DNA from 4 places in the Corynebacterium bovis DSM 20582 genome. Region 4 is predicted to be linked to each of the others. Evidence: predicted binding sites of a transcription regulator. Region 4 holds the regulator's gene; each other region holds the start of a gene.
What was found. The regulator LexA, encoded in region 4, represses DNA repair genes until DNA is damaged. The targets are predictions, from matches to a motif close to CGAACANNTGTTCG.

Region 1 (4,842 bases), 130 kb from region 4:
CAGCTGCCGGCGGCGAACTTCCGCGTGACCGCCTCGACGACCGGCTCCGGGAGCAACCCGGTGACGTCGCCGCCGTAGCGGGCGACCTCCTTGCACAGCGTGGACGACACGTAGCCGTAGCGGGGGTTGGTGAAGAGGAAGTAGGTGTCCGCCCCGGAGAGACGCCGGTTCATCTGGGCCATGGGGAGCTCGTACTCGTAGTCGAGGGAGCTCCGGAGCCCCTTGACCATCGCCGTCACGCCGTGTTCGGTGAGGTAGTCGACGAGCAGCCGGTCCCACGTGTCGACCGTGATCCTGCCCCGTGGAGCGGCGGGCGTCGCGCCGGCGCCGTCCCCGGCTGTGCTGTTCCCGGCAGCACCGTCCACGGTCACGCCGCCGGAGCCCACGTGGTCGGCCAACGACCGCCGGATGAGGTCGGCGCGCTCCTCCGCGGTGAACAGTCCGTTCTTGTTCGGGTTGTACGTGACGAGCACGGTGACCTCGTCCCATGTCGCCGCGGCGCGGGTGATGATGTCGAGGTGACCGTTGGTGACGGGGTCGAAGGACCCGGGACAGACGACGCGCATGGGGCGGCTCCTACTCACGATTCCTGTGGATTCCATCGGGTCCGGCGGCGGCCGGCGCACACGGACGGTGCCCGAGTCTACGCGCCGCGGCCACCGGACCGCGCCCACTGCGCCGGGTCCCGCGCTGCGGCCGCACAGCCGTCGGACAGGCCCCCACCCCCGAGCACAGGCCCCCGTACCGACGGCCCCCGCCCCCACGCTCAGGCCTCCGTACCGACGGCCCCTGCCCCCGCGCTCAGGCCCCCGTACCGACGGCCCCCGCCCCGACGCTCAGGCCTCCCCGACCCCGTCCGGGTCCCACACGGCCATGTCGAACCGGGCGATGCCGTAGGTGCGCTTCTTCAGCTTCTGGGTCGTGCGCCGGAACCCCTCCGGCCAGGCGACCTCCGGCGAGGACGAGTGACGTTCGACGACGACCACCGCGCCCTCCACCAACAGTGACACCAGCGCCGTCACCATGTCGTTGACCGCCTCGTCGTCGAGGTCGTACGGCGGGTCCGCGAGCACCATGGAGAAGTGCCCCCGCGGCGCGGAGGCCACGAAGGTCGACGCCTTCGTCTCGACCACCCGCACCGCCGGGTGCCCCACGACACCGGCGTTCGACCGGATGACCTCGACGGCCCGGCGCGAACTGTCGACGAGCGTGACCTCCGCGGCCCCCCGTGACGCCGCCTCGAGGCCGAGCGCCCCCGAGCCGGCGAAGAGATCGAGGACCACAGCGTCGTGAAAACCGAACCTGACCTGGAGCGAGGAGAACAACCCCTCCCGCGCGCGGTCGGCGGTGGGGCGGGTCCCGCTCGCGGGGACGCGGATCGAGCGGCCGCGTGCGGTGCCGGAGATGATGCGGGTCATCGCGGCACCACCTGAAGGAGGACGTCGCCACCCTCGACGTCGACGAAGTCCCCCGTGACCGTGCGCCGGACCGTCCCGGGCCCCGGCGCCAGGACCGGAGCCTCCAGCTTCACGGCCTCGACGATGACGAGCACGTCCCCCGGCGCGACGTCCTGACCGTCCGCGACGCGGAACCGGGCGATCCCGGCGAAAGGAGCACAGATGTCCATGCGGGCAGTGTACCGGGCACCCCGGACACCGACCGTCGGGCGGGTACGGGACCACCCACCGCGCCGCGCCCGACGGGGCCGGAACGGGCCCACCTCGCGCCGTCGAACCCTCCCGACCTGCCGACCGCGCGGCACCTCACGGGGCTGAAACGGGCCCGCCCCGCGCCGTCGAACCCTCCCGACCTGCCGACCGCGCCGCACGCACCCGGCGGCGTCGACCCCCACCGGATGAGCACCGGGGCCCCTGTCCACATGATCGAATACGGGTCTTGCGCGATGGGTGCTGCACCTGTAGAGTCGAGGTCAACGCAGGATATCGGGGGGATCGCCCACGTCACCGGCGGCCAGGTCGAACGGACGTTCCACGTCCGGGGGCGGCCCGGCGCGGGGTGACGGGCGCGGTACCGCATCGCACCGGCTGTCCGCGGGGCCGGCGTCGCACCGGCTGTCCGCGGGGACGACGACCATGTAGGGGCATGAAGGGGGGCGACCATGACGCTCGGGACCACGGAGGGGCACGCTCCGCGGATGTCCGCGGACGACCTCCGCTCCGCCGTGTCCGCGCTGGTGGAGGCCACCGCGGCGCTCACCGGGGCCGGCAGCGACGTGTGGGGGCTGCTCTCCGCCGAGGAGCGGGAGGACCTCTACGGGCGGTGTCAGCGCGCACGGAACTCGATGATCCTCATGGACGCGGACTTCCTCCGGGCGCACGAGGACGACCTGCCGGTGAGCGTCGGCCGCCGGGCGAACTACCTCGCCAGGGCCTTCCACCTCACTGTTCCGGAGGCGAAGGCGAGGGTCGACGCCGCCAACAGGGTTCACGACGCCCCCGTGCGTCGGGACGGCCGTCCCGACCGACGCCACATGCCCGCCCTCCGCGACGCCTGCCGGGACGGGGCCGTGAGCACCGACAGCGTGGCCGCCGTCCACCGGGCCATCGACCGCCTCCCCCGGACCCTCCACGCACGGCTCACCGAGGCCTGCGACGCGCCGCTGGCCGACCTCGCCCGGTCCCACGGGCCTGCGGCGTTCCACGGGCTCGGTCCGCGGCTCCGCGCCCTGTGCGGCATCGACGACCCGTACACCGACGAGGACCGCGCGCGGAGGCGCACGCTCTCCCTCGGGAAGCAGGGGTTCGACGGCATGTCCCGCCTCAGCGGCCTCGTGACGCCCGAGCTCGCCGCGATGCTCCGGCGGGTGCTGTGCGACCTCGGTAACAGTGGTGACCTGTTGCCCGACACCGCCGTCGACCGGCGTACGCCCGGGCAGCGGTACCACGACGCCCTCTCCGCCGCGCTGGCGTCGTCCTACAGCCGCCCGGTGCCCGCTGGGCAGGACACGGTCGACCGGCAGCGCCCGGCCGCCGCCGCACCGCAGAACCCGGACGCACCGCAGGGGCCGGGCACCGCCGCAACGCAGAACCCGGCCACCGCCGCACCGCAGGACCCGGCCACCGCCGCACCGCAGGGCTCGGCAGCACCGCAGGGGCCGGGCACCGCCGCACCGCAGGGCTCGGCCACCGCCGCACCGCAGGACCCCTGCCCCGACGGCCGCTGCGGGGTCTGCCCCTCGTGCAACCCCCGCCCTGACGCCGAGTGCCTGCCGGTGTTCCCCGGCACGCCGGTGCGGCCCCGCCGGGGAACCACGACCATCGTCGCGGTCACGACGCTCGAGGAACTCCTCGCACGCACCGGCACCGGGATCACGGACACGGGTGACCGGCTGACGGTCGGCAGTCTCATCGAGTCGACACTCGCGACGGACCTGTATCTGCAGGTCCTCGACTTCCAGGGGAGAAGTCTCTGGCTCGGCCGGTCGCGACGACTCGGCTCCCTCGACCAGTACCTCGCACTGCTCGGCGAGGAGGGGATGTCCACCGCCCCGGGGTCGTCGGCGTGTGCGGCGAGATGCGCGATGCACCACATCGACGGCTGGAACCACGGTGGCGACACCGACATCGACAACCTCACGTTCACCGATACCTCGACCCACGCCCGGGTCGACGACACCCGCACGAACCCGAACCGCTGGTTCACCCTGCGCCCGGACAGTGCCGGGGACCAGACCGCCCCTCGCCCCGCGCATCCACGGTCCGGGGCCCCGGGCGACATCCCGGCTGGTCCCCCGCCGACCGATCCCCCGACCCCACCGGAGGGAGGCACCTGGCCGTACCCGGGGCACCAGGACGCCTGCGCCTGTCCACGACAGGAGGACGCCTGCCCGTCGACGCGACAGAATGACGCCTGCGCCTGTCCAGGCACACGGGAGGAGAAGGTGACCTGGGTTCCGCCCCGGACCGTCGATCCACGTCGCCGCCCCCGGGTCAACCACCACCCTGACATGTGGGATCACCCCGCGTCGCGACTGCGCCGGACCGGGTCGCTGCACCGCGGTGGCACGGCCGAAACCCCCGCCGCCCCGCCCCGCAGACGCGACGCCGGAGAGTGCGACGCCGGGACCTGCGACACCCGCGACTGAACCGGCGGGCACCGGGCACCAGGACCAGGCACCAGGTCGCCGGAGACGCCGGACAGTGCGACGCCGGGGAGTGCGACACCCGGGACTTCGATCACCGCGACTGAACCGCCCACGCCCTGCGCCTCGCCGTCACACCGGCCACTCCCGCGGCCACACCAGCCCCACAGCCACACCACCCACCACGACCGCACCACCCCGTCACGACCGCACCACCCCGTCACGACCGCTCGATGAACTCCTGGTCCTCCGTCTCGATGTCGGCCACCAGTGCCCGCGCGAGGGGTTCGTCGTAGGCGACGAGGTCGTTGGCGTAGCGCCGCGCTTCGCGGATGATGTCCTCGTCGGTGGTGAGGTCGAGCAGCCGGACGCGCCGAGCGGCGGCACCGGACTGTTCCTCGCCGAGGACGTCACCCTCCGTGCGCGCCTGGAGGTCGAGTTCCGCCAGTTCGAAGCCGTCGGTGGTGCCGGCCACGGCGAGGAGGCGTCGGAACGCCGGGGAATCCTCCGGTTGTTCGGTGTGGAGGAGGCACACGGCGTCGGCACTGCCCCGACCCACGCGTCCCCGGAGCTGGTGGAGCTGGCTGACCCCGAAGTTCTCGGCGTCGAGGACGAGCATGACCGTGGCCTCCGGGATGTCGACCCCGACCTCGACGACCGTCGTCGCCACGAGCACGTCGATGTCACCGGAGACCATCGCGGCCATCGCCTCGTCCTTCTCCTCGGGCCGCATCCGACCG
Region 2 (4,842 bases), 1.0 Mb from region 4:
CCCGGTTCCGACGGTCGACCTGGCCTGCCGGGGGTGCACCAGAGGGACGGCGACTGCGCCAGGATGCCGCCCCAGGTCCCCGGGGCTTCGTGGACACTACGCAGCGCGGCCAGTCCTCCGAGACTGCAGCCGCACACGATCCGCCGGCGGTCACCCGGTGGGGCCAACGTGATGCCGTGCGCCGCGGCCGTGTCCTCCGCCCAGGGGATCGCCTGGTCAGCGACGGCGCGGAGCAGATCGGCGCTGTGTCCCAGGGAACCGACCCGGTCCGCCCGGTCCGCGTTGCCGACGCCGAGCACCGCGACCGCGGGAAGACGGCCGGCGGTGACGGCGGCGTCGATCGCGGCGGGGAGTCCGAGATCGTCGAACCAGTGGTCTCCGTCGAACATCGTGATCAGGGGGACCGGGGCCGGTGGGCGCGGGTCGTCCTCATCCGCCACTGTCGGCGGCGCGGGGAGGAGGAGGCGCAGCGGCTTCTCGCGCATCGTCGGGGTGAGCACCGGGTGCCCGCCGCCGGGCGGGCGCGCCGCGCCGGGCAGCCGCATGACGGTGCTGTGGACCCGTCCCGTGCTGGTTGTGGCGACATCGTCCCATTCGGTGAGCGGGCCGGCGAGCGGGCCACGGTAGACGGAATGGCCGATGCCCTCGCGGTGGACGATGAGTGGCCGGGACCGGTTGAACGGATCCGGGTGCGGTCGCAGGTGACGGGGCACGACGGGCGGTGGGCCGGCGGGCGGCTCCGTGCCCGGGGGCAGGGGGACGAATCCGTAGCTCAGGCGGGTCGTCGGGGCGAGGTCGAGGGTGAGGACCCAGACGTCCGTCCCCGGGATGTGGTGCATCAGACCGAGAGCCTCCCGCCCCTTGTCGGTCACGCGGTTGACCCGGAGATACACCCGGTCGCAGGTGGCACCCCGCTCCTGGCGCCAGAGGAACGTCACCTGCATCGTCGCGTCAGCGGTGCGCGTGTCCCCGGCGGCGGTGTCCGTGACCGGCCCGGCCCCGGCGGCGGAACCGGTGTCCGTCCCCGCGCCGGTCTCGGGCGCGACGAGTGGGAGGGCTGCGTCGACCGGTGTGCCGAGCGTGCGCACGCGGGTCCAGAACCGCTCGACCGTGGCGGTGTCGGCGTGGGTCAGGTGCGCGGTGATCGCCGCGGCGGTCATGCAGCCTGACGCCCCCGGGGAGCCGGTGGCGGGCAGGGGGCCTGTCATCACTGCTCCCCGGCGCGGAGAAGGGTGACCCATTCACCGAGCGTCGGGTGGGTCACGAGCTCGTAGTAGTCGACCGACGCCCCGTCGGCACGCCAGTCCTCGATGAGTTCCATCATGCGCAGGGAGTCCAGACCGATGTCGGTGAGGACGGTGTCGTCCTTCAGCTCGTCGGCCGGGTAGTCGGTGACGGAGGCGATGTCCGCGACGATGCGGGCGCGGGAGAATGTAGCGGACATGGTCACCTCACTTCCCCGTCTCCGGGCGCTGCGACTGGAAGTACCGGCTGAGACGTTCCCTGAGGTCGCGGCGCGACAGCTTCCCGACACCGGTCAACGGGAACTCCGCGCCTGTGTGGATGACGTCCGGCACCGCATGGCGGGCCAGACCACGGTCGATGAGATACCGGCGGAGCTCCGTCTCGAGAGCGCGCCCGGAGTCGGTTTCGGATGAATCCCCGGCACCTGCACCGGCCCCGGCGGAGGGATTCGGGATGACGAACGCCACGATGCGCTCGCCGAGGCGGTCATCCGTCACAGGGACGACAGCGACATCGCGGACGGCGGGATGTGTCAGGATCACATTCTCGACCTCGGTCGGGGAGATCTTCTCCCCGGCCCGGTTGATCTGGTCCTTCACCCGTCCTGTCACCATGACGGCACCGTCCTGACGAAGCCGGACGAGGTCGCCGGTGCGGTAGAAACCACGGCTGTCGAACGAATCCCGGTCGACCCCGCCGACGTACCCCCGCACCGTGTACGGCCCCCTGGTCCACAACGCGCCGACGGCGCCGACCGGGAGCAGCTCACCGTCCTCGTCCCTGACCTCGATCTCGTCCGCCGGGGAGATCGGCCGCCCCTGGGTCGTCAGGACGGTCTCCTCGTCATCGTCCTCGCGGGTGTAGCAGACCAGGCCCTCCGCCATCCCGAAGACCTGCTGGAGCCGGACGCCGAGCTCGGGCTGGATACGGCGGGCGGTCGTCTCGGTGAGCGGGGCCCCGCCGACCTGGAGCGTCTGCAGTGACGAGATGTCCCGGTCGATGCGGGGCAGGGCAGCGAGCCAGGCGTTGACGAGCGGAGGGACGAGGGCGGTCAGCGTGATCCGCTCCTGCTCGACCAGCCCGAGGGCGGTGCTGGGCGTCGGGTCCGGGCAGAACACGAGCGTTCCCCCGGACCAGAGGATGCCGAGGATGCCGGGCGAACTCAGCGTGAAGTTGTGGCCGGCCGGGAGGACGACGAGCATCCGGGTGCCGGGTCCGGTCCCGCAGATCTCCGCCGAGGCGCGGATCGAGTAGTGGTAGGCGGCATGAGTCCGCGGGATGAGCTTGGAGGCGCCCGTCGTACCCCCTGAGAGCTGGAGCAGGCCGAGGTCGGTCGGTGCGACGTCGGGGCATGGCGGTGGGACCGGGTCCTCCTTGCTCCCGTCGACGAGCGCGTCGAGGGAGACGGCGTCACCGGTGATGTCGTCCGCCGGGCCCGCGACGAGGGTGAACGGCCGGTCGGCGTCGTCGGCGGGCGTTGCCGCGTCGTCGGCGGTGGCCCCCGGACCGTGGACGTCGGCGATGGCGCCGGCGGACAGCGCCGGGTAGTCGACGCCGGCGTGCGTCACCGGGACCACGTGCGCGCGGGCCCCGGACATCCGGAGGAAGTGGGCGATGTCCGCCCGTCCGTGGGCGGGCAGGCACAGCACCGGTATGGCGCCGATCCTGAACACGCCGAGGAGGACCCGGACGAAGTCGACCGTGTTCGGGAGCTGGACGAGGACCCGGTCGCCGCGGTTGACGCCCGCGGAGGTGAGGGCCGCGGCGAGACGCCCGACCTGCTCGTTGAGCTCCCGGTAGGTCCAGCGCCGGCGACGGCCGTGGCAGTCGTCGCCGACCACCGCCTCGAGATCGCCGAAGCGCGTGGCCGACACCTCCGAGAGCTCGGCGAACGTGTCCGCGGTCCAGTACCCGGCCTCTGTGTACCGTTCGACCCATTCCTGCGGGTAGAGCGGGGTGTCGGCGGGGAAGGATGTGGTGGTCAATGTGGCTCCTGAGTGTGGTCGGTGTGGTGGTGTGTGGCCCGGCGCGCCGGGCTTCAGGTGTTGTGTCCCGGGACGATACAGCAGGGGTGGGCGCTCGGCCCCGATTCGGGGGTAGCGGAAGGCGGTGACCTGCGGATGTGTCGCTGACGGGACGGCGTATCGGAGAGTGTGTTCGATTGTCTGTGGCGGTGGGGAGAGGGTCTTGACGGGATGTGAAGCCCTGTGTATGCTGCGGGTATCGAGATGTGAACGGCCTGGTGGGCGTGCATATCGGGGATTCTGCAGGGGGAACGGATGGTCGAATGACCGTCCCGGTGACTGGCCCTAGGGGAGGGGAGACGATGCAACCGGTGGGGAGTACTCACGATCTGCGGACCGCCGTGGCGGCGATGGAGAGTGCGGCGGCGATCGTCGCCGGCAGCGGCGAGGAGGTCTGGGGGCGGCTCGGCGAGGATGAGCGCGTGGAGCTCTACGCCCGCCTTGAACGCGCCCGGAAGTCGCTGGCGCTGGCGGACGCTGCGTTCCTTCTCGCCCACGCGCCGTGCATGCCGGCCGGTGTGTACCGACGTCCCGCGTGGCTGGCCCGGCGGTTCCGGCTCACGTCACGCGATGCCCGCCAGCGGGTCAAGGCCGTGCGCCGGCTCGACGACCGACCCGTCGGCCCTGAGGGACGATCGGCGGCGACGGCCATGCCGGAGGTGAGGGCGATCGTGGCCGAGGGCCTGCTCGACACCGAAGGTGTGGAGAAGATCGACCGTGCGATCACAGGACTCCCCGCATCGGCGCAGAACAGGATGGCTGCGGTGGCCGACGGCCCGATCGCCAGGGTCGTCCGCGACCACGGGCCCGACGCCCTCGACGACCTGGCGCCGATGCTGCGGGCGCTGCTCGGACAGGATGACCCGTACACGCGGGAGGACCGGGCGCGGATGCGACGGCTCACCCTCAGCAAGCAGGGGCCCGACGGGATGTCGTCACTGCGCGGGCTCGTGACACCACGGTGCGCCGCCGCGCTGGCGAAGCTCTTCGCCGACCACGCCGGGACGGGGGATCTCCTCGAGGAGGGGGAGAAGGACCTCCGTTCTGCGGAGCAACGACGCCACGACGCGCTCGAGGCGGCGGTCCACGGGGGTTTCGGTGTGGATGCCGACGGGGCCGACGCCGCAGGCCCGGGCCGGGCTGGGGGAGTCACCGGTGGCAGCGGGGGACAGGACCGCGGCGGCGGAGAAGGCGACGGGGACAGTGCCGGAGGTAAGGGGGAACCCGGCGACGGCGACGGGCCCGACAGTCTGCAGATTCCGCGACTGCGTGGGCGTGGTCTCGCTCCCCGACGTCGGACGACGACCATTGTCGCGGTCACCACGCTGAAGGATCTGCTCGCCCGACAGGGCACGGCGATGACGGACACCGGAGTCCAGCTCCCGCTGGCGGATCTCGTCGAGGATGCACTGTGCCGCGACACCTACCTGCATGTTCTCGGCCTGCGGGGCGAGACGCTGTACCTCGGGCGGTCATCCCGGCTCGGGAGTACGGCACAGTACCTCGCTCTGCTCGGGGAGGAGGGGATGAGCATGGCGCCGGGCTCCGCGACATGCGCGGCCCGGTGCCACAT
Region 3 (4,842 bases), 870 kb from region 4:
ATCCTCGACCTGCTCGCCGACCTCCAGGCGAGGATGGGGCTGACCTACCTGTTCATCACCCACGACCTCGCCGTCGTCAAGCAGATCGCGGACGAGACGCTCGTCATGCGCCGCGGCGAGATCGTCGAGCGCGGCCTCACCGACGAGCTCTTCGCCGACCCGCAGGACGACTACACCCGCCGGCTGCTCGACTCCGTCCCCGGCGCGACGCTGCTGTAGCGGCGATAGAGGATGTCGCCGGGCTAGAGGATGTCGCCGGGCGTGTACGCGGCGGCGTCCGGGTGCTGCGCGACGATGTCCGCGATGCGCGCGAGGACCGTGTCCACCTGGGACCCGGCGGCGCCGATGAACGCGGCCCGGTCGGCGAGGGCGGCGGTGAGGTCGTCCTCGGTGAGCGGCAGGCGGTCGTCGGCGGCGAGGCGCTGGACGAGGTCCTGGTCCCCGCCGTTCTCCCGCATGTTGAGGGCGACGGCGACCGCGTTCTCCTTGATGACCTCGTGGGCGGTCTCGCGGCCGACGCCCGCGCGGACGGCGGCCATGAGGATGCGCGTCGTCGCGAGGAAGGGCAGGTAGCGCTCCAGTTCGCGGTCGATCATCGCGGGGAAGGCCCCGAACTCGTCGAGGACGGTGAGGAACGTCTCGCACATGCCGTCGTAGGTGAAGAACGCGTCCGGCAGGGCGACGCGGCGGACGACGGAGCAGAACACGTCCCCCTCGTTCCACTGGGCGCCGGAGAGGTCGGCGGCCATCGCCATGTACCCGCGGAGGAGGATCTGCATCCCGCCGACGCGCTCGCACGACCGGGCGTTCATCTTGTGGGGCATCGCCGACGAACCGACCTGCCCCTCCTTGAAGCCCTCCGTCACCGTCTCGTTGCCCGCCATGAGCCGGACCGTCATCGACAGCGAGGACATCGCCGCGCCGAGCTGCACCAGCGCGGACAGCGCGTCGAAGTCGAGCGACCGGGGGTACACCTGGCCGACGGACGTGAACACCCGGCTGAACCCGAGGTTGTCGGCGATGCGCTGCTCGAGCTCGGCGAGCTTCGACTCGTCCCCGCCCATGAGGTCCAGCATGTCCTGGCTGGTGCCCATCGGCCCCTTGATGCCGCGCAGCGGGTAGCGGTCCAGCAGGTTCCCGACGCGTTCCAGCGCCACCATCAGTTCGTCCGCGGCGGAGGCGAAGCGCTTGCCGAGCGTCGTGGCCTGCGCGGCGACGTTGTGCGACCGGCCCGCCATGACGAGGTCACGGTACTGCTCCGCCCGCCGACCGAGCCGGGCGAGCACGGCGACCGACTTGTCCCGGGCGATGACGAGCGACCGGTGGATCTGGAGCTGCTCGACGTTCTCCGTGAGGTCGCGGCTCGTCATCCCCTTGTGGATGTGCTCGTGTCCGGCGAGGGCGTTGAACTCCTCGATCCGGGCCTTGACGTCGTGGCGCGTCACCCGCTCGCGCGCGGCGATCGAGTCGAGGTCCACGGTGTCGACGACCGCCTCGTACGCCGCGATGGCGTCGGCGGGGATGTCCACGCCGAGGTCCCGCTGCGCGCGCATCACGGAGATCCACAGGCGGCGCTCCATGATGATCTTGTCCTCGGGACTCCACACGGCGGTGAGTTCCGGCGAGGCGTAGCGCGTGGCGAGGACGTCGGCGATGGCCCGCTTCCGGGGTCGGCCGGCGTTCGCAGTGGTCTCGGCGTTCGCAGTGGTCTCGGCGTTCGCTGTGGTCTCGGCGTTCGGTGTGTTCGCGGCGTTCGCAGTGTTCTCGGGCATCTCTGACTTCTCGGTGTTCTCAGGCACGGTGGTCATTCTCTCACAGGGGTGGTTGGCAGGTCGGGCACCAGAACAGCGTGCGACCTTCGAGGTCACGCGCGCGGACGGGCGTCCCGCAGACGAGGCACGGCAGTCCCTCCCGGCGGTAGACGTAGACCTCCCCGCCGTGGTCGTCCCGGCGCGGCGGGCGCCCCATCGCCTCCGGGGTGTGCTCGGGGCGCACGGTGTCGATCCGCCCGGCCTCGACGCCGTACCCCATGAGCTCGACGAGGTCCTCCCAGATGGCGTCCACCTGCCCGGGCGTGAGCGCCGACGCGGGCGTCGCCGGGTCGATCCCCTGCCGGAACAGGACCTCTGCCCGGTAGATGTTGCCGACGCCCGCGTAGAACGACTGGTCCATGAGCACCGACGCGACACTCCTCCGCGTCCGTGCGAGCCGCTCGCGCAGCCTCTGCGGCGCAGCCCCGTCCCCGGCACGCAGCGGGTCCGCCCCGAGCGCCGCGACCGCCCGCTCCCGGTCCGCCTCCGTGACGAGCCGGCACCACTGCGGTCCCCGCAGGTCCGCGGCCGTCTCCCCGTCGCTGAGACGGAGCCGCACCTGTCCCGTCGGCGGGTCGGCCGGCCCGAACCGGAACGTCCCGATGAGCCCGAGGTGGATGTGCACCGCGAGATCGCCGAACCCGATGAAGAGGTGCTTCCCCCACGCTTCCGCCCCCTCGAGCACGCGCCCGTCGAGAACCGCGGCCTCCTCCGCGAACCGCCCCTGCGGCGACGACACCTGCACCTCCACTCCCCCGAACCTCTCCGTGAGATCCCGGGCGAGCCTGTGGATGACGTGACCTTCTGGCATGGCGACAGTGTAACCGGGCGGCCGGACACCGCCTGCCGCCACCGCTGCCACCGCTACACCGGACCGTCCCCGTCACCGACCCCGTCACCGACACCGTCCCCGACCCCCGTCTGTTCGTCGTATTCGTTCGTGTGTTTGACAGGGTAGCAGGGGTGCTGTAGGGTTGCAAGTGTTGTTGGGCGGGGTGAGTGACACTCGCAGGATGAGCGCAGGCCACACGCATGATCGGGTCCACACGGAACCGGGTCCGGCCCTGCGGCCAGGCACACATCCGGTTCACGGCGGACGAGGGGTCAGCCAGGGACAGGGAAACACCGGGCCAGGACGGACGGAGATCCAGCTCAGGGCCGGCGGGAATGCCGACCAAGGTCGAAACACCAACGGACCAGGACGGACGCACATCCAGTTCCGGACAGACCGGATCCCAGGTCAGGGGCCCGGACACCACCGGAACAGAGTCAGTCACACCACAGCAACCGCGCACCAGGGGACACGCACGACAGGAGGGGACGGGTGCAGACGCAACACACAACGCCACCGGGCGCAACGGGGACGACGCCACCGGACACACAGGACTCCACGGGTCGGGCGCCACACGACGGAACGGGGACGCCACCTCAAGGCGGAACGGGCCCGACGCCCCCGCGGAACGCGCCGGACCCCACCGGCCGGACGCCACGCGATGTGATCGAACACACGGTCGTCCGTCGGTGGCGCCCCGAGGTGGATGACGACGACCGCGCGCGGTGCGCCGTGGAGATCAACCGGTCGACGGTCACCCTCGCCCGGTTGTGCACGCCGGAGGAGGACGACGACGTCGAGCGGCACGTCGCGAGGATCGCCGCCACAGTCGGCGTGACGCGGGGCAAGGCCATGACCCTCGCGGACATCGGGGTGATGATGCGGCGGATGCCTCGCGTGGCGGCGCTGCTCGAGCGGGGGTTCCTCGGCTTCGAGCACATGCGGACCCTCGCGACGGACACCGTGGCGCTCGCCGCCCACGCCGTCCGCGCCGTCGAGCAGGACATGGTCGCGCTGCTCACGCCACGCCGGGACCGGCAGGCCGTGCCGACGCCGCAGTGGCTGCACCGGCGGCTCACGCAGATCGTCGACCTGCACGACCCGCCCGCCGCTCCGAAGGAGACCCCGCCGCCCGAGCGCTGGGTGAAGATCGACGAGAGCTGCCGCGACGCGACATTCCTCGACATCTGCCTGCCCGACGACGAGGGCCGCGAGTTCACCACGGTGCTCCGGGCCGTCGCGCGGACGATGAGCTGCCCGCTCGGCGAGGCGCTGATGCACATGTGCCGTCAGACCGCGAAGGTCGAGGTGACGCTGAACGTCTACCGGTCCGCCGACGGCGGCCCGGTGTCCTTCGCCGACGGACGTCTCTCCGCCGCCGGCGGCGAGGCGCTGATGCGGCGGCTGACGTCGGTGCGCCTCATCGGCCCCGGCTCCGCCGCCGGGTACCGGCCCACCCCCGCGATGACGGCCTTCCTCGAGGGGCGCGACGGCACGTGCCGCTTCCCCTCGTGCACCGTCCCCGCCACCCGGTGCGAGAAGGACCACATCCGCCGCTGGAACCACGCGGACCCGGCCGCCGGCGGGCCGACGGACACGGCGAACATGCACTGCCTGTGCCACCGCCACCACGAGCTCAAGACGATGGGCCTCTGGGACGTCACCGCCGCGGCCGACGGCACGGAGGTGTGGTCGAGCATCGACGACGGCCACGTCGTCGTCACCGTGCCGACCGGCCCCCTCGCCGACCGGCGGGTCACGTACGCGGAGCGGGCCGAACGGCGCAGGAGGGTGGCCTAGACGTGAATCCGCCCCTCCACCGCGCCCGCGGCGATGTCCCGCCGGAAGTGACCGCCGGGCAGCGTCACCGAGTCCATGACCCCGTAGGCCCGCTCGCGCGCCTCCTCCAGGGTCGCCCCGGTGCCGATGACGTTGAGCACCCGGCCCCCCGAGGCGACGAGGCGGTCACCGTCGGCGGCGACACCCGCGGCGAGGACGCCGTCGTGCTCCCGACCCGGGCCACCCCCGGAGACCACGCCGCCGGTCACCGTCGACGCCGGGTACCCCTCCGCGGCGAGGACGACCGTGAGCGCGTACCCGTCCTCCCACTCGAGCGGGGGGAGCTCGGCGAGCCGGCCGGACGCGACCGCGTCGAGGACCCCGCCGAGGGGCGTGCGCAGCAGGGCCAGCACCGCCTGC
Region 4 (4,842 bases):
ATCGGCAGGACGGGCAGAGCATGGCTTTCCCTTTCTCCGGACACGTCCGGGGTCTCTCACCGACGGCGTCCGGCCGCGCGCTTCAACGCGCCGGACAGGGCCACGGCCACGGGTGGGCACGGTCTCCCGCTGCCACGCGCCCCCGGTCAGCGAACGGACACCACCGGGCGCGTCACGCCGGTCACCGGTCACGACGCACCGGCCACAATCTTCGAGCATCATAGCAGCTCGACGGCCTTCCCCCGCCCGGCCGAGACCGCGCCCGTCCGGGGCCGGCCGGGCCCGCGGACACCGTCGCCCGCGAGCCCGTCCCCGCCGCCGCACCACACCGCTCCAGGCGAACCTGAGCCCCGTCACCTCGCCGGTGCGCGTGACCCTGTCCCCGTCACCTCACCGGTACACGGGGACGGAGAGCACGGCCCCCTCCCCGGGCGCGGACGACCCCAGACCGTTCATCGAGGCGATGCGCGCCATGACGTCCCCCTCCGGCTGACCGGGCGCGACGTCCCGCGCAATGTCCGCGAGGGTCTCCCCGGGGGCGACGGTCACCGAGGACGTCGCGACCGGACCGTCGGCCTGCGGGGCGTCGCCGACCGCGGGCGAGATCCCGACGGCGAGGACGATCCCGGCCAGCCCGACGAGCAGCGCACCGGGGGACTGTGCCACGGCGAGCGCCCGCGCCCGCAGCCTCCCGCTTCTCGTCTGCAGTCCGAACGTGAGATCCTGCCGGCGACCGACGAGCCGGTGACGGCGCTTGTCGACGAGCCCCGGGACATACCCCCGCCCCTCCCCGTAGGTGTTCGAACGCGGTCGACCGTCCGCGTCCCGGCCCGGATGGACCACCGGCGGGCGCGACGGGACCCCGACGGGCCGCGGCAGCACGCCACCCCGCACCGCCGCCGCGGACACGGCAAGAGGCGACCCCACCCCTGCCCGTCGTCCGGATGCGGTCCTGGTCTGCATGGTTGTGATGGTCATTCGTCACTCCTCCGTCGTCATGGTCGGAACGGTTCACGTCCCCACGGCCTGTGCCGCGGTCGACACCGAGTAGATCACCCGGGCCGGACACCGGGAGCGCGGCAGCACCACCATTCGATCGTCTGTTCGCATTCCGGCGTTCGAACGGGAAGTTAGCACGACGCACACCCCGTGTCCACCCCGTCGGCGATATTTTTCGAACACGTGGATGATGACGTGACGGGGGATGTAGTAGGCTGGTCGCAACCCCGACGGGAAGGGAACCCCGGTGGAGCAGAACGGGGGATGGCACCACCGCCGGTCCGCGCACGCGGATCGACGGGCGCCGCACCACCGACACATGACGTCCCTCCCTCCCAGACGGACCAGCGCAACCGGATAAGGACACCTCATGGCAGAACAGCACTCACCCGCGCCGCGGCGCGGACGTCCCCGCAAGGACGCGTCCGGGTCGACGGACTCGGCGACACTCTCGGAACGGCAGCGTCGCATCCTCGAGGTCATCCGGGACTCGACGATCTTCCGCGGCTACCCGCCGAGCATCCGGGAGATCGCCGAGACGGTCGGCCTCCACTCGACGTCGTCGGTCTCCTACCACCTCCGCGAGCTGGAGCGGAAGGGCTTCCTCCGCCGCGAGGGCAAGAAGCCCCGGGCGGTCGACGTCCGCTCGTTCGAGGGCAGCAGCCACGAGATCTCGAACCACACCAAGCCCGGGCGCAGGCCGGCCCAGCGGCAGTCCCCTGCGCCGGTCGACGAGTCGATGCCCACCCCGGCGTTCGTGCCGGTCGTGGGCCGCATCGCGGCCGGGTCGCCGATCCTCGCGGAGCAGAATGTCGAGGCGCACTTCCCGCTGCCGGAGGAGATCGTCGGTCAGGGCGAGATCTTCCTGCTCCAGGTGGTCGGGGAGTCGATGCGGGACGCAGGCATCCTCAACGGTGACTGGGTCGCCGTCCGTTCGCAGAACGTCGCCGAGTTCGGCGAGTTCGTTGCGGCGATGATCGACGGCGAGGCGACCGTCAAGGAGTTCCAGAAGGACAGCGAGGGGCTGTGGCTGATCCCCCACAACGACCTGTTCGAGCCGATTCCCGCCGAGGATGCGCAGATCATCGGCCGCGTCGTCGCGATCCTGCGCAAGGTCTGACCTGCGCAAGGTCTGACAGGGGGGTCATGCCGACCTCTGGGGTCCGGCCCGCCCGTGAGCACACCGCCCCCGGCGGCGCGGTGAGCGCGCCACCCGCGGCGTCGGGTCGCACCGGGTCGCGGGTCCCGCCCCGGGAGACCCTCAGGCCTGCGCCGCCAGGATCGCGGCGGCGGCCTGCCGGGCCTCGTCCGCCCCGTCGGCGTTGACCGCCGCCGCAGCCGCGGCACGGCACGTGGCGAAGTCGACCTCACCGAGGGCCACGCCCACCGCCCCCAACGCCGGGGCGGCCGCGGAGAGCGACGTCACACCGAGGCCCGTGAGCACGCAGCCCAGGGCGGGATCCGCCGCCGCCTCGCCGCACACCCCGACAGCCGTGCCCGTCGACGCACCGGCCCGGCACGTCTCGTGGATCAGACGCAGCACCGCAGGCTGCCACGGATCAGTCAGGTGCGCCAGGGACGGGGACAACCGGTCCGCCGCCATCGTGTACTGGGTGAGGTCGTTCGTCCCGATCGAGACGAAGTCGAGGTACGGCATCATCCGCTCCGCCATGAGCGCCGCCGCGGGAACCTCGACCATCGCGCCCGGGGTGAGCCCCCGCTCCCGGCAGAGCTCCGCGAACCAGCGGGCCTCCGCCACCGTGGCCACCATCGGCGCCATGACCCACGTCTGGGCGTCCGCCGACCGGTCCGCCCGCACGAGAGCCTCCGCCACGCCGTCCAACTGACGCTCCAGCAGGGCCCGGTTGTTCCGCGCGATCCGCAACCCCCGCACACCGAGCGCCGGGTTCTCCTCCTCCTCGGCGTTGACGAACGGCACCGGCTTGTCCGACCCGGCGTCCAGCGTCCGGATCACGACCTTCCCGTCGGGGAACGCCGACAACACCTCCGCGTACCGGTCGGCCTGCTCGTCGACCGTGGGTTCCGTCGTCGCACTGAGGAACCCGAGCTCCGTGCGGAACAACCCGATGCCCTCGGCGACCGACGCCGCCGCCTCCCGGGCCGCGTGCCCGTCCTGGACGTTCGCGAGCAGCTGCACCCGGTGACCGTCCGACGTCGCCGCCGGGCCGGTCCACGCCGCGACAGCCGCCGCGCGCCGCCGCGACTCCTCCACCTTCTGCACCGCGACCTCCGGGTCGACCCCGGTCGTCACGGCCCCGTCGCCGCCGTCGACGAGCACCGGGACCCCCGGGGCCACGGCGTCGACGGCATGACCCGCCGCCACGATGCACGGCAGGTCGAGCTGCCGCGCGATGATCGCGGTGTGGCTCGTCGCGCCCCCCTTGCGCGTGACGACGGCGTGGATGAGCGCGGTGTCCAACGTCGCGGTGTCCGCCGGTGCGAGGTCGTCGGCGAACAGGACGCTCGGCACGTCGACGTCCGGGATGCCCGGTTCCGGCTCCCCCCGCAGCTCCGCCAGCACCCGGTCCCGCACGTCACACAGGTCCGTCACCCGCTCCGCCATGACGCCGCCGGCCTTGAGGAACAGCTCCACGAAGTCGTCGGTCGCCTGGCGCACGGCGTAGAGGTTCGTCTGACCCCCGCGGACCGACGTGCGGACCTTCCGCGCCCACGCCCGGTCCCGGGCGATCGTGACCGTCGCCGTGAGGACCTCGGCCGCGTGCCCCTGTGCCGCCGCCGCCCGCTCCTCCAGGCGGGAACACACGACGTCCACCGCGCGGGTGAACGCCTCGAACTCCGCCTCGCGGCGGTCCTCCGGGACCATCTCCCCCGGCTCCGGCAGCGGCGGGCGCTCGGTGACCCACGCAGCCGGCCCGAAGGCCACCCCGGGGACGACGGGCTTTCCGGTGTACACGGTCTCCGTGGTCGGTCGGTCGGTCATGGGTGAGGCCTCTTCCTTTCGTGAGCCCGGGGTCCTGTCGTGGACCCGGGTGCCGGGGTGCCGGGGGTGCCGGGCGGGTGCCGGGTGGGGACCGGGGACGACGGCGCCATGTCCGGGGACACCGACCCGGTCCGTGCGGCCGCCCGGGGGCCCGGATGTCCGGATGTCCGGTTTCCGGACATCGTCCACGCCCGGCGTCCGGCGCGGTCACCCGACGCATCGCCGCCGCCTCCGGGGGGGGGGCGACGGTCCTCCCCGACACGATACGCGGGGCCGGGGCACCCCCGCACCACCCGCTCACCACCCCCTACCCGGTCCGGTGTCACGGCAGGTCACACCGCCCGCCCCCGGGGCCGGCCGCCGACACGCCCCGGTCACGGTGGCCGTCGGCCTGCGCGCCGGCACCGCCCGTCAGGCCCGTCCACCGCAGTCACGCTCCCCCGTTCGGCGGCCCCCGTCGTCCGCCCCTCCTCACCACACCCACGGACCGCCCCACCCCCGGGTCCGTGCCCCCCGACCACACCCGAACGGGCGTGATCCCGGTCAACGGATCTGCGTCGGGACCCCGCCACCCTTAGGATCGTGCGGTGGTCGTCCTCCCTCAAGGACCCCCAGACACCCCCGATGACACCCTGATGACGGCATGTCCCCTGCTCGGGGGTCGTCCCTCCCCGCGCATCCGGACACCGGCGGTGCGCCCAGCCCACCCGACGACAGGACCTCCCGTGCACTCAGACGAACGCCGCCGCCAGATCGCCTCCCTCACCGCCGTCCACGGACGGGTGACCGTTGTCGAGCTCGCCGAACGGTTCGGGGTGACACCGGAGACGATCCGCCGGGACCTCACGATCCTCGACGACGACGGGGCCCTCCACCGCGTC

Region 1: a site for LexA is predicted at 1,978-1,991, ahead of CBOVI_RS04340 (DUF222 domain-containing protein). Genes of this name have one in related genera too.
Region 2: a site for LexA is predicted at 3,518-3,531, ahead of CBOVI_RS09145 (HNH endonuclease signature motif containing protein). Genes of this name have one in related genera too.
Region 3: a site for LexA is predicted at 3,312-3,325, ahead of CBOVI_RS08555 (HNH endonuclease signature motif containing protein). Genes of this name have one in related genera too.

What each region holds. Positions count from the first base shown of each region.
Region 1 is NZ_CP047187.1:1,096,681-1,101,522, reverse strand. It holds gene CBOVI_RS04355 (pantetheine-phosphate adenylyltransferase) at 1-566, opposite strand, end outside; gene rsmD (16S rRNA (guanine(966)-N(2))-methyltransferase RsmD) at 837-1,418, opposite strand; gene CBOVI_RS04345 (biotin/lipoyl-containing protein) at 1,415-1,627, opposite strand; gene CBOVI_RS04340 (DUF222 domain-containing protein) at 2,120-4,105, shown strand; gene CBOVI_RS04335 (ATP-dependent DNA helicase RecG) at 4,323-4,842, opposite strand, start outside.
Region 2 is NZ_CP047187.1:2,224,238-2,229,079, reverse strand. It holds gene CBOVI_RS09160 (enterochelin esterase domain-containing protein) at 1-1,208, opposite strand, end outside; gene CBOVI_RS09155 (phosphopantetheine-binding protein) at 1,208-1,444, opposite strand; gene CBOVI_RS09150 ((2,3-dihydroxybenzoyl)adenylate synthase) at 1,452-3,230, opposite strand; gene CBOVI_RS09145 (HNH endonuclease signature motif containing protein) at 3,581-4,842, shown strand, end outside.
Region 3 is NZ_CP047187.1:2,091,916-2,096,757, forward strand. It holds gene CBOVI_RS08540 (dipeptide ABC transporter ATP-binding protein) at 1-219, shown strand, start outside; gene purB (adenylosuccinate lyase) at 243-1,799, opposite strand; gene CBOVI_RS08550 (Fpg/Nei family DNA glycosylase) at 1,813-2,622, opposite strand; gene CBOVI_RS08555 (HNH endonuclease signature motif containing protein) at 3,346-4,443, shown strand; gene purD (phosphoribosylamine--glycine ligase) at 4,440-4,842, opposite strand, start outside.
Region 4 is NZ_CP047187.1:1,222,333-1,227,174, reverse strand. It holds gene nrdR (transcriptional regulator NrdR) at 1-22, opposite strand, end outside; gene CBOVI_RS04855 (LysM peptidoglycan-binding domain-containing protein) at 391-978, opposite strand; gene lexA (transcriptional repressor LexA) at 1,370-2,119, shown strand; gene CBOVI_RS04845 (phosphoenolpyruvate--protein phosphotransferase) at 2,261-3,961, opposite strand; gene CBOVI_RS04840 (DeoR/GlpR family DNA-binding transcription regulator) at 4,687-4,842, shown strand, end outside.